Regions from separate parts of the Lactobacillus sp. B4005 genome, predicted to be linked through region 3. Evidence: predicted binding sites of a transcription regulator. Region 3 holds the regulator's gene; each other region holds the start of a gene.
The links. Region 3 encodes HrcA, which represses chaperone genes, less so after heat shock. Its sites were predicted from a motif close to TTAGCACTCNNNNNNNNNGAGTGCTAA; they were not measured.

Region 1: the regulator HrcA is predicted to act here: its motif matches at 1,480-1,506, upstream of J3U73_RS00850 (ATP-dependent Clp protease ATP-binding subunit).
Region 2: the regulator HrcA is predicted to act here: its motif matches at 1,746-1,772, upstream of J3U73_RS07235 (ATP-dependent Clp protease ATP-binding subunit).
Region 4: the regulator HrcA is predicted to act here: its motif matches at 1,614-1,640, upstream of clpP (ATP-dependent Clp endopeptidase proteolytic subunit ClpP).

What each region holds. Positions count from the first base shown of each region.
Region 1 is NZ_JAFNOZ010000001.1:147,040-150,254, reverse strand. Features, by position in the region: gene ptsP (phosphoenolpyruvate--protein phosphotransferase) at 1-818, opposite strand, end outside; gene J3U73_RS00860 (phosphocarrier protein HPr) at 818-1,084, opposite strand; gene J3U73_RS00855 (hypothetical protein) at 1,197-1,379, opposite strand; gene J3U73_RS00850 (ATP-dependent Clp protease ATP-binding subunit) at 1,548-3,215, shown strand, end outside.
Region 2 is NZ_JAFNOZ010000003.1:4,666-7,880, forward strand. Features, by position in the region: gene J3U73_RS07230 (ATP-binding cassette domain-containing protein) at 1-1,588, shown strand, start outside; gene J3U73_RS07235 (ATP-dependent Clp protease ATP-binding subunit) at 1,809-3,215, shown strand, end outside.
Region 3 is NZ_JAFNOZ010000001.1:636,836-640,050, forward strand. Features, by position in the region: gene dnaK (molecular chaperone DnaK) at 1-297, opposite strand, end outside; gene grpE (nucleotide exchange factor GrpE) at 316-909, opposite strand; gene hrcA (heat-inducible transcriptional repressor HrcA) at 922-1,971, opposite strand; gene ribF (riboflavin biosynthesis protein RibF) at 2,110-3,042, opposite strand; gene truB (tRNA pseudouridine(55) synthase TruB) at 3,064-3,215, opposite strand, start outside.
Region 4 is NZ_JAFNOZ010000001.1:210,938-214,152, forward strand. Features, by position in the region: gene J3U73_RS01135 (class II aldolase/adducin family protein) at 1-589, shown strand, start outside; gene clpP (ATP-dependent Clp endopeptidase proteolytic subunit ClpP) at 997-1,581, opposite strand; gene J3U73_RS01145 (SH3-like domain-containing protein) at 1,754-3,215, shown strand, end outside.

The DNA of each region.
Region 1 (3,215 bases), 490 kb from region 3:
ATCGTGAATTTCTTCCCATCAGCAGTTACTGAAGGTTCATTCTTTAATTTTTCCCATTCAGCTTTTTGCTTTAAGAAAGCGTCACTTTTCTTTTTGTAATCAGCTACCTGTTCATCAGTTGGTTCAATTACAGCGTCACCGTTCAACCCATCAACAACTAGGTTTTGACCATTAGTAACATCTTTAGTAATTGAATCAGTCCCGACAACTGCAGGAATCTCCAATGAACGAGCCATAATTGCTGAGTGAGCAGTCCGACCACCAATATCAGTTACAAAACCTTTAACAAACTTTTTGTTTAACTGCGCAGTATCACTTGGAGTTAAGTCGTGTGCAACAACGATAACTTCGTGATCAATTGATGCAGGATTTGGCAATTCTTTACCTAGCAGGTGAGCCATAATCCGTTTAGAAACATCGCGAACGTCTGCAGCACGCTGTTGCATATATGCGTTATCAGTCATTCCTTCAAAAATCGTAATGAATTTTTGAGCGGTTTCATCTAGCGCAGCTTCGCTATTGACCTTTTGCTCCTTGATTTCATTCTCAATTGCCCCCGTAAATTCAGGGTCATTCAAAATCATCAAATGTGCTTCAAAGACTTGTGCTTCGTCTTCTCCTAAACTTTTTTTGGCACTGTCGCGAATTTGCTCAACTTCCGCAGTTGAAACTTCAATTGCTTTTTTGTAACGAGCTAATTCGCTGTCAACATCGCTAATTGTTGTCTTTGTATACGTAAGATCCGGTTCAACCAAGAGGTAGGCTGGTGCTACAGCAATACCATCACTTGCAGCAATTCCTTTTAATGTCCTGGTCATTATTCAGCCAAACCCTCTTTTTTCATTGTTTCAGAAATAGCAGCAATTGCGTCTTTTTCGTCATCGCCATCAGCACTAATTGTAACATCGGCATTCTTACCAACACCAAGTGACATAACACCCATGATTGACTTCAAGTTAACTGACTTGCCATTGTATTCAAGATTAATGTCTGAACCAAACTTTGAAGCAGCTTGAACTAACAAAGTTGCTGGACGAGCATGAATACCTGTTTCTGCAATAACATGAAAATCGCGTTTTTCCATTATAAATATCTCCTTTGAATTGAAAAAATCAAACCGGTAGTAAATACCTATTCCTGTATTAGACTATCATTTTTTTGTGAATTAGACAATATAAATGTAACAGTTTACATCATTAAAGTTCAGACTTTGATTGAGTGTAAACTATTTTGCCTCCTCGCAAGGCTTTGCCAGTTATATTCTGTCTTTTACCAAAAGATCTTAAAGCAGCTTGAAAATTAAAGGCTTCTTCAGGTTTAACTTCATAATGATCTAATTCACCATTTGCCAACTGCTCCAGAATTTCTTGATAATCCAAATTTACCACCGTTTCTATAAAACATATTCCATCCTTAGCAAAAAATTTGCTAAGGCTTATTTTAGCATATTTACCATGTAGACAGAAAAGGTTTTGAGTTTTAGCACTTGATTATTGCGAGTGCTAATTATATAATTTAATCATTGAAAAGAAAGGCGGTATAACATAATGCTTTGTCAAAACTGTCAAAAGCGACCTGCCTCAATTCACCTTTTTGCAAAGGTCAATGGGCAAAGCCGCGAAATTAATTTATGTCAACAATGCTATCAAGAACTTCAACAACAAGGAAATATTAATATGAATAATGATAATAATGGTTTCTTTGGCGATTTTAACGATTTATTTAACTTTAGTAACGGCAATAACGGTATGAATGGCAACCCTAACAATCCGGGAATGAACCCAGGTAATCCTGGTGATCCAAATAATGGTGGAAATGGACGGTCATTGCTCGATCAATATGGTACAGATTTAACTGCATTGGCAAAAAAAGGTAAAATTGATCCCGTCATTGGTCGTGATAAAGAGATTGCGCGTGTCATTGAAATTTTAAACAGAAGAACCAAAAACAACCCGGTCTTAATTGGTGAGGCTGGGGTTGGTAAGACTGCTGTCGTAGAGGGCTTAGCCCAACAAATTGTGGACGGTTCAGTGCCAGCCAAATTACAGGATAAACGAATCATTTCACTAAATGTTGTTTCACTTGTTCAGGGCACCGGGATACGTGGTCAATTTGAACAGCGCATGCAGCAGCTTATCAAAGAACTGCAAAATCATGACGATATCATCTTATTTATTGATGAAATTCATGAAATTGTTGGTGCCGGTAATGCTGAAGGTGGAATGGATGCTGGAAATATTATTAAGCCTGCACTAGCTCGCGGTGACTTACAGCTTGTTGGTGCAACAACCTTAAAAGAATACCGCGAAATTGAAAAAGATTCCGCTTTAGCTCGTCGATTCCAACCAGTTGATGTTAAGGAACCATCAGTTGCAGAAACTATCCAAATTTTAAAAGGTATTCAAAAGCGGTACGAAGACTATCACCATGTTCACTACACCGATGATGCAATCAAGGCCGCCGCTGAATTGTCTGAGCGCTATATTCAAGACAGATTTTTGCCCGACAAGGCTATCGATTTACTTGATGAAGCGGGTTCTCGTATGAATTTGACAATTCCCTATGTTGATAAAGATAAAATAAAGGAACGAATAAATGCGGCACAACAATTAAAGCAGGATTCCCTGAAAAATGAGGACTACGAAAAAGCTGCTTATTATCGTGATCAAATCGAAAAATATAATAAGATGAAAGATCAAAAAGTTGATCCTGATAAGTCACCAATTATTACTAGCAAGATCATGAACAAGATTGTCGAAGAAAAAACAGGTATCCCTGTTGGCGACTTACAAAAACAGGAAGAAAGCCAACTGCAAAATCTTGCTTCAAACCTAAAAGCACACGTAATTGGTCAGGATAAGGCGGTTGATAAGGTTGCCCGCGCAATTCGCAGAAACCGGATTGGCTTTAACAAGTCCGGCCGTCCTATCGGTTCATTTCTCTTTGTTGGTCCAACGGGTGTGGGTAAAACCGAGCTTGCTAAGCAGCTCGCCAAGCAAATGTTTGGTTCAGAAGACGCTATGATTCGTTTTGATATGTCTGAATATATGGAGTCATACTCAGTTTCGAAATTAATTGGATCAGCACCTGGCTATGTTGGTTATGAAGAAGCAGGTCAACTAACTGAACGAGTTCGGCGCAATCCGTACAGTCTGATTTTATTAGATGAGATTGAAAAAGCTGATCCTTCAGTTATGAACTTATTCTTGCAAATT
Region 2 (3,215 bases), on a different contig from region 3:
GAGTCAATTGGTAGCTGGAAAAAATATTGTTGAAGCAGAACAACTTACGCTCGGTGAACTTGATGATTATATGAAAGAAATCGCGGCCTGGCTACCAGATGATATGCAAGCTTTAGCGCAAAATCTGACGGGTGAATTGCTGCATCAGGTTAAGCCCCTACTAAAATTAGGGTTAGATTACTTGAGCTTAGCTCGTCAGGCTAATAGTCTTTCAACTGGTGAATTGCAGCGAATTCAATTGGGGCGCACCTTGCGGACAGAAACTACAGGAGTACTTTATGTGCTGGATGAACCATCTGTGGGACTGCACCCAGATAATGTTGCTGGGCTAATTGAGGTTTTTCACGAACTGGTCAATCAAGGTAATTCATTAGTCGTCGTTGATCATGAAACTTCAATTATAAGTGCTGCTGACTGGATTGTTGAAATTGGTCCGGGTTCAGGTTCGCAGGGTGGCCAGATAATTGCTGAAGGTTCGCCAAAAGAAATTGCGCAGAAGCCAGAATCCCTAATTGGTCCGTATTTAAAAGGAACAGCTCCGCTCTATGTGCGACCACAGGTGGATGTAAAGAAGCTTTTTAGTGAAGGCACAATTAAGTTTACTGTCAAAGGCCGCTTTAATTTACAAAATGTTCACACGCAAATTCCGGTTGGGCGGTTGACTGCAGTTACGGGTTTTTCTGGAGCAGGCAAAACAACGTTAATTCTTGATTCGCTCATTCCCGCATTAAAGGCGCAAGAAAAACAGGTAGATGGTCCAAGCTGGGTAAAAGATTTGACTAGCGGTGGAATCAAAAACGTTATTAGCGTTGATTCCTCGCCGGTTGGCAAAAATCAGCGTTCTACGGTTGCTACTTATACTGATATTATGGATAATTTGCGCAAATTATTTGCCCGCCAGCCGTTAGCTCAAAAGCTAAAGTATAAGGCAGCGCATTTTTCCTACAATAATAAAGAAGGTGCGTGTCCGGCATGTGGTGGTACCGGAGCAATTTCACTTGATATTCAGTATTTGCCCGATATGGTTGAGACTTGTTCGGTTTGTGGTGGCCACCGGTTTAACCAAGACGTCTTGCGTGTAAAATGGCATGGACTGAGTATTGCAGACGTGCTTGATTATTCGGTTGACGATGCTTTGAAAGAACAGTTATTTAGGGATGAGCCTAAGATTGAAAAAACAATTACTACTTTGCATGATATGGGGCTAGGATACCTGCATTTAGGTGAATCAACACCTGCGTTGTCAGGCGGAGAAGCACAGCGGCTAAAATTGACTAGTCATCTCCACCGGCGGCAAAAAGGCAGTCTTTTTGTCTTTGATGAGCCAACAGTTGGTCTTCATCCACACGATGTTGGGACCTTGCTAGCTGTTTTTCAAAAATTACTGAAGCAGAAGGCAACGATTATTACGATTACTCATGATCTGGATATTATGGCTAATAGTGATTATATGATTGACATGGGTCCACGTGGTGGATTGCAGGGAGGAAAAATTGTTGCATGTGGGCAGCCTGTGGATATATCGCACAAAAAGGATAGTTTAACCGCCAAATATTTGGCTGAACACATGAATTTATATCAAAAATAGCATAATTATTAAACCTTGATAACAACAATAAAGTTGATTTATCAAGGTTTTTTAGTTAAAAAGGGAAAAATTCACAAGTTAAGCAAAAAAATGTGGAAAAGTAAGCAAAAAGGGTTGCATTCTGTGGATAACCTGCTACAATATTATATGTAAGCAGTTAGCAGTCGACAATGCCGAGTGCTAATTACAAAATTTAAACCTATTAAAGGGGTGTATATGTATGGCATATTTTGATAACGAATTTGACAATCTATTTAACGAATTAAATAATTCTTTCTTTAACAATGATGATAATGGCTCGATCCCAGTTCACTATTCGAGCATGAATATTTCTCCACAAGGCATGAACCAGAACGGTCAAATGCCTGGTCAACCAAAAAAGGAAAAACCAATTGGTGTTGACTTAGTTGAGCAAGCTAAAAACAATAAATACGATCCTGTAATTGGTCGTGATGAACAAATCCAAGAAGTAATTGAAATTTTAAGCAGACGTAAAAAGAATAATCCGGTTTTAGTCGGACCTGCAGGTGTTGGTAAAACCGCGATTGTTGAGGGCTTAGCACAAAAAATTGCTTCAGGTGATGTTCCTGACAAGATGAAAGATAAGCATATTATTGCAATTAACATTAATGATATGGTTGCGGGTTCTAGCCTTCGTGGTAGTTTCGAAGAGCGCCTGAAGAAGGTAATTGACGAAGCTAAAAAGAATCCAAACATCATCTTATTCATTGATGAAATTCATAACATTGTTGGTGCAGGTTCAACTGATTCTGAAAATAATAGTGGCGATGCTGCTAACATTTTGAAACCAGCTCTGGCTAGTGGTGACTTGAACTTAATCGGTGCAACGACAACAGGAGAATACCGTAGAATTGAAAATGATGCTGCTTTGGCACGTCGTTTCCAACCAGTACAGGTTCCAGAGCCATCTGCTGATGTAACGGTTAAAATTTTAGAGGGTCTGAAGAAAAAGTATGAAGACTATCACCACGTTAAATACAGTGACAGTGCTTTACGCTTAGCCGTTGAATTATCACAACGCTACATTCAGGGCCGCTATTTGCCAGATAAGGCAATTGACTTAATGGACGAAGCTGGTGCTAAGAAGGGTCTTGACACTATTCCTAGTGATGAAGCATCAATTAAAAAGAGAATTGCTAGTCTTGAAAAGGAAAAAGAAGAGGCCGCTAAAAATGAGGACTACAACAAAGCTAGTGATTTGAAGAAGAAGATTGAGGAGTTACGTGAAAAAGCTGATCACGTTGATGATGCTGCAACTCCACGCGTAACCGACCAAGACATCTATGCTTTAATTGAAGCAAAAACTAAGATTCCAATGAGCGAACTTCATGCCAGTGAGGGACAAAAGAACCTTGATTTAGCTGCTAAATTAAAGAAGGCCGTTATTGACCAGGATAATGCAATTGACGTGATTACTGATGCAATTGCCCGTAAGCAAGTATTTAAGGATAACAATCGTCCAACTGGGTCATTCCTACTGACTGGTCCAACTGGTGTTGGTAAAACTGAGCTGGCTAAACAATTGGCAATTCAATTGTTCGGCGGTGAAAATCACCTAATTAGACTTGATATGTCCGAATACCAAGACCAAATGGCAGTTAATAAA
Region 3 (3,215 bases):
CTTGATATATTGTAAAATCATGGCAGAAATTTCTTGTGGAGTATAAGACTTATCGCCAATTTTTACCTTGTAATCGGTCTCACCCATATGACGCTTAATTGATGAGATTGTGTTAGGGTTAGTGATTGCTTGTCTCTTAGCAACTTCACCTACTTGAATTTCACCATCTTTAAATGCGACAACGGAGGGAGTGGTACGGTTACCTTCTGGGTTAGTAATAATCTTTGGTTCTTTACCCTCTAAAACTGCTACTGCTGAGTTAGTGGTTCCGAGGTCAATACCGATAACTTTTGACATTAATAATCTTCCTTTCAATTATTGTGCAACAACAACCATTGCTGGTCTTAGTGTACGATCTTTATATGAATATCCTTTTTGTAAAACTTGAACAACGTGATCTTTTTGTTCATCATTTTCAGCTTCTATGGTTTGTACTGCTTGATGTAAATTAGGATCAAATTTAGCTCCCTCAGCTTCAATTTCACTGATACCATGATCCTTCATCGCCTTAATCAAAGCATCCAAGGTCATTTGGACACCCTTTTTAAGTTGTTTAGAAGCTTCATCATCTACTTTAGTATTCAAGGCACGTTCAAGGTTATCCATTGCTGGTAGAACATCCTTTGCTAAAGATTGTGATTCATACTTGATTAATTGTGCACGCTCATTATTGTAGCGATTTTGCATATTTTGCATTTCCGCTTGACTACGAAGGAATTTATCCTCCAAGTCTTTCTTTTCTTCTTGAGCTTTGGCTAAATTTTCCGCAAGCTTTTTTTCTGCAGAATTTTGATCTTTGTGCTCGTCAGCCTTAGTATTTACTTTGTTTTTCTCATCTTTTTTAGCCTTTTTTGTTTGACTTTGTTTTTTAGCCAAATCTTTTTCGCTAACATATTTTTCCTTACTCACGGCTAACCTCCTTTATTTAAACCTGCCATAATATTCAAGCAGTTTCTTAGCCAATTCATTTCTAAAATATTCCAAAAGGCCAATAACTTGTGAATATGGCATATTATTTGGACCAAGTAAAGCAATTATGCCCTTGCCATGGGAGCCAACGCTATACTCTGCCGTAAGCAGACTATAATCTCTTAACAAATCATTTGACAATTCAGAACCCAAACTTACACGTACCGGATATTTACCACGTTCTGAATTAATCTTGTCATCAACAAAATTAGAAATCAAATCATTGTGATCAATCAATTCATATAGTGAACGCAAGTTAGAAACATCATCATACGAACTATTATTCAATAAGTTGATTTGACCATCAACATACATCTGCTCACTAGCAGCATCGTTAATAACATCTTCAACTAAATCAATTAGTTCGCTTACATGATTGCTCGTTAGCTTTTTACCTAAAGTCTGATTAAGCAAGGTAGGAGTTATCTCGCTTAAATCTTTTCCTACGAGTTTATCGTTAATCATCCGCACAGCTTTTTCTACTTCATCACCATGTACATTATAAGGTAAGCTGTAAACTTGGCTATGGACGTTACCATCACTGGTTACCAAGATTGCCATAATTTGGCGATTGAATAACGGTACGATTCGAAAGCCAGTAATAGTTAAATCACTATTTTCTGGTCCCTCCGCAAAAGCAGTATAATTAGTCAAGTCAGAAAGAATTTTGGCAGCTTCCTGCACAATCTCGTTGACTTGGTGAAAAGGCTGATCTAATTGACTAACAATTTTCTGGTAAACAGACGAAGGGATTTGAAGAGGTTCAAGCAAATTATCTAAGTAATACCGATAACCTTCAGTAGACGGTACGCGTCCACTGGAAAGGTGTGTTTTCTCAAGTAATCCCTTCTCTTCCAAAGCAGCCATTTCATTACGAATAGTTGCACTCGAAACTTTAATTGGCAACTGATTCATGACCGTCTTAGATCCAACCGGTTCATGCGTTTGCGTAAAATCATTAATAATTGTCTTTAAAATTAATTCTTGACGTTCGGTCAACATAAAAATCGCCCTCACTTTTAGCACTCATACTTATCAGGTGCTAACAATTATTATGATACTAGTTTTTAGCAGAATGTCAAGTCGAGTGCTAAACTTTTTCTGACAAAATGCAGTTTTCTAATTAACCGGAAGAATTTATTAGTTTCTCTGCGCAAAATAAGCCTTTATTTGAGCTTCATCTTGTTTCATCTGCATTTTTAACTCGTTCAAGTTAGCAAACTTAATCTCACCACGTGTATACTTGTACCATTTTATAACCATGTCCTCGTCATAAGCTTCTTCATTAAACCCAAATAAATTAGATTCAATAAAAATCTTCTTATTATCATTAATAGTTACATTATAGCCAACACTGGTCATTGAGTCATACCATTGACCCTTAATTTTAGTTCGGGTTGCATACACGCCAACCTTTGGCACCACTTTGTTAGTATCCCATACTAGATTAGCTGTAGGAAAGCCCAATTTATGTCCATTACGCAGACCATGACCTACTGTCCCAGACATAACATATGGCGCACCCAAAAGTTTTTGTGCTAAGTCCATCTGACCAGCAGTAATTGCCTTTTTAATTTCCGTCGAGCCAATCTTTTGCCCATCATAAGATTGTTTCGGAACATCAATTATTTCAAATCTGCCTCTAGCAAATTTAGGAAAATTTTTCATATTAGCAATATCTTTGGGACCATAAGTATAATCAAAGCCAGCCACTACCGTGTCAGCACCCAGTTTGACGACAATGTTATCAACAAATTCTTGTGCTGTTAACTGGCAAAATTGCTCATTAAAATGCATGACCAATAAATAGTCAACACCAAGTTTTTGCATTTTATAGGCTTTTTCACCTAAATTATCTATATAGGTAACTTGTGAATTTTGGTAAACCTCTTTAGGATGACGGTCAAAGGTCATTACAACCAAGGGCAAGTGCTTGTTGTCTGCCTTTTTTTTGGCAATTTTAATTAACTGTTGGTGTCCGAGATGGACACCATCAAAAAAACCAAGCGCTAAGATAATATTAGTTGGAAATAGCTTTTCGCCGATGGGGTAAGTTAAATGGATAATGTGCACGATAAATAACCTTCATTTCACCTATTCGTTTTGTAACAGCATCAAATCAGGGCGATAAACAGCATCATCCTTTTGATAGATTGCTTTAACGCTATTATTGTACCTTAATGCAACCCTTTTTGCATTCGTTTTCAAAGGAATTGAATTGCCATTTTTTACTTTTAGCCATTGAC
Region 4 (3,215 bases), 430 kb from region 3:
TCAGACCTACTATTCTGGTCATGACTATCTCCTTATGACACCTACATTTATGTCAGAAGCTTGGTTTTCGAAGTTGAATGCATCACAAGTTTTAGTCGTAGATCTAGCGACTGGTAAGAAATTAGCCGGAGAAGGTCGATTAACACGAGAAATTAATATGCATATTGGAGCATATGAGGCAAATAAGGAAATTAGAGTTGTTTATCATTCACATGCACCAAAAAGCATGTTTTGGGCCACTTTAGGACAAGATATGCCTAATTTAACCGAAATCACGTCCTTCAATGTCCCATTAGGTAAAATTAAATGTTTACCATATCGAGAAGCATGTAGCAAAGAACTTGCAGATTTAGTTCATAACGAATTAGTAAAGTTGGGTAAAGACGCAAAAGAGAACATTTTTTTGTTAAACAGTCACGGGGTTTTGATTACTGAAACAGATTTGCATGCTGCGACAGAAGTTTTAGAAACAGTGGAATGGAACGCAGAAATTGCTTACAAACAAACAATTTTTAAAAAGCTTGGAATTATTGATCACTATCACTCTCGCGGTAAGAACACCGATGGTATGACCGAATTGAATAATTAATAACAGATATTTTTAATAGTTTCGTCGTAAAAGTACTTCTTAATAATTAAATAAAAATATAGTTATTAAAGTACTTTTTATAGCAAGTTATGTAAAAAGTAGTTACATTTATAGCTTAAATGACACTGGGTAAAAGAAAAATATTAGTAAGAATCAAGAAGGCAAGAACATTATTACTAACAATAATGAGCTGTTTTTTCAAGATAATGTATAGCTTAAATGATCTTTTTTAGCTGCCCGATTTAAAGTAACTTGCAGGAACTAATTTAGTTAAAATAAATAATTAGTTTTAACTGTATACTTTGATTAAAAGTGTAAAAGAAAGTAAAACTAAAAAGAAGGTAAATCACCATGTAGTGAGTTACCTTCTTTTATTAAAGTTTAAACTAGTTTTTAAAACTATTGTACTATTTTTTTTGATTAACCATAATTTCGTCAATTAAACCGTAATCTTTTGCTTCTTGTGCAGTCAGGTAATTATCACGTTCGGTATCCTTTTGGATTTTTTCTAGTGGCTGACCAGTTGTTTCGTGTAAAATCTTATTAATCTTTTCACGACTCTTTAAAATTTCATTGGCTGCAATTTGAATATCGGTTTGCTGACCTTGTGCACCGCCCAAAGGCTGATGAATCAAGACAGTTGAGTTTGGTAAAGCAAAGCGCTTACCTTTAGCTCCACTTGTCAAAAGAATTGATGCCATTGATGCGGCCATACCAATAGCAATAGTTGAAACATCTGATTTGATAAAGTTCATGGTATCCATGATTGCCAAACCAGATGTAATTACACCGCCAGGTGAATTAATGTATAATGAAATGTCCTTCGTATTGTCTTGGGCATCAAGGAATAATAATTGTGCAATAATTGAATTGGCCATATCATCATTAATCTCACCACTAAGCATAATAATTCGATCTTTTAACAAGCGTGAGTATATGTCATAAGCACGCTCGCCACGGGCAGTTTGTTCAATAACTGTAGGTACAAGCATTTTTTTACCTCCTGAATTAAAATTCATATCTATTAGCACTCTAATAAGTACAGTGCTAATTAAATCACTTACATCAAACCCTGTCAATGAAAGTGTATTAATTTTGTATTCTAAGTTACAACATTCTTATTATATAATACGAAGAGTAAACTAAATTTTTGGAGGAATAATTTTGAAGCTTATTAAAAAAATAGCAACAATGACGACAGCATTGATAGTCTGCTTACCAGCAACGACTGGATTGTGTGCAACTCCAGTTGCAGCTGATTCCAGTACTACGCAGCAAACACCAACACAAAACAATTCTAATAAGAATTCTGTCTCTGATACAGTTGACAATAATGAAAATAATGGTGAGAGTGCTGACGATGACGACGGCAATGGTAATAACAATACGGATGCAAAAACGCCGACAAATCCGAAAAATCCTAATGATGGGGATAATGGCGACGAAGACAAAGAAAATAAAAAGAAGCCAAAACAGATTATTACTGGCTATGCCATGATGACCAAAGTTGCCGGCAATAAGAATTATAAAGTTTGGCAAGATGTTAAAAATGGTAGGGTTGTCAAAAAAGTCGCTGACGGCATCAATTTCCAATACAATCACATTCAATCTGACCAATTGATTGAAACAAAGAAATACCGCTACTGGCGAATTTATGTTGACGGTCGTAAGGTCGGCTATGTCAATGAAAATTATTTTGCAAGAAATGAAATTGCTGTCCCTAAAACAGTCAGTTTAGTTCTTAATGATGGCTATGAATTTCCTACAAGAGATGCCATTTCCTATGCAACTAACTATATGGGAACAGTTATTGACAATGATAATGTCAAAGTGTCGCGTGATACCATACCATGTGCTACTCCAAAAACTTATAAAGTAAAATATACATATGGTAAGGCTACTGCTACTGTTAAAGTTACTGTCAGAAAGAGTACTAAAGAGGGAATTGCCGACCCAGACGTAACTAACAGTTTACCAGCTCAACCAGGTACTAATGACCATCAAGCATGGAAAACACACTATGGTTCTTCAGTTAATTATGTTAGTCCAACTGAATATTCTCCGGAAACTGAAAAACACACTTTGACAAGCGGTAATTTAACGCTAAAGACTAAATTCTATCAACCAGTTTTACTCAGTGTTAAAGACCCTAGTGATGATAATATTAACCGTGTAGGTCATATCCCAGAAGGCGTTACTGTGTCAAAGGGATGGGCATATACTAGTTTATTAAGCCATACATATTTAAGGTCAGGCCATATTGTAGGTTATGATTTAAATAAACTAACTAGTCCTTATAACGCTCAATACTTACTTGATATGTCACAAAAGGATTTTAACAATTATGTAAAGCACGTTAAAGTTAGTCCTTATATTCCGATTGGCCACGGTCAAGCTATGGGTTCAAGTGACAAATATATCTACGTCTTGAACAATGATAATACCTTGAAGGAGAGCAGTGATTCTGAAGAATTATTACAAATTCGGAAGAGCGACTTGCAAATTAATAAGATTTGGACCATTAAGACTTGGGTTGGCGACCAAGACAATCCACGTTACTTCCATAACGGTGTTGTGATGAATGATTATGAAATGTATACTGTTTATCACGATGTTAAGAATAATC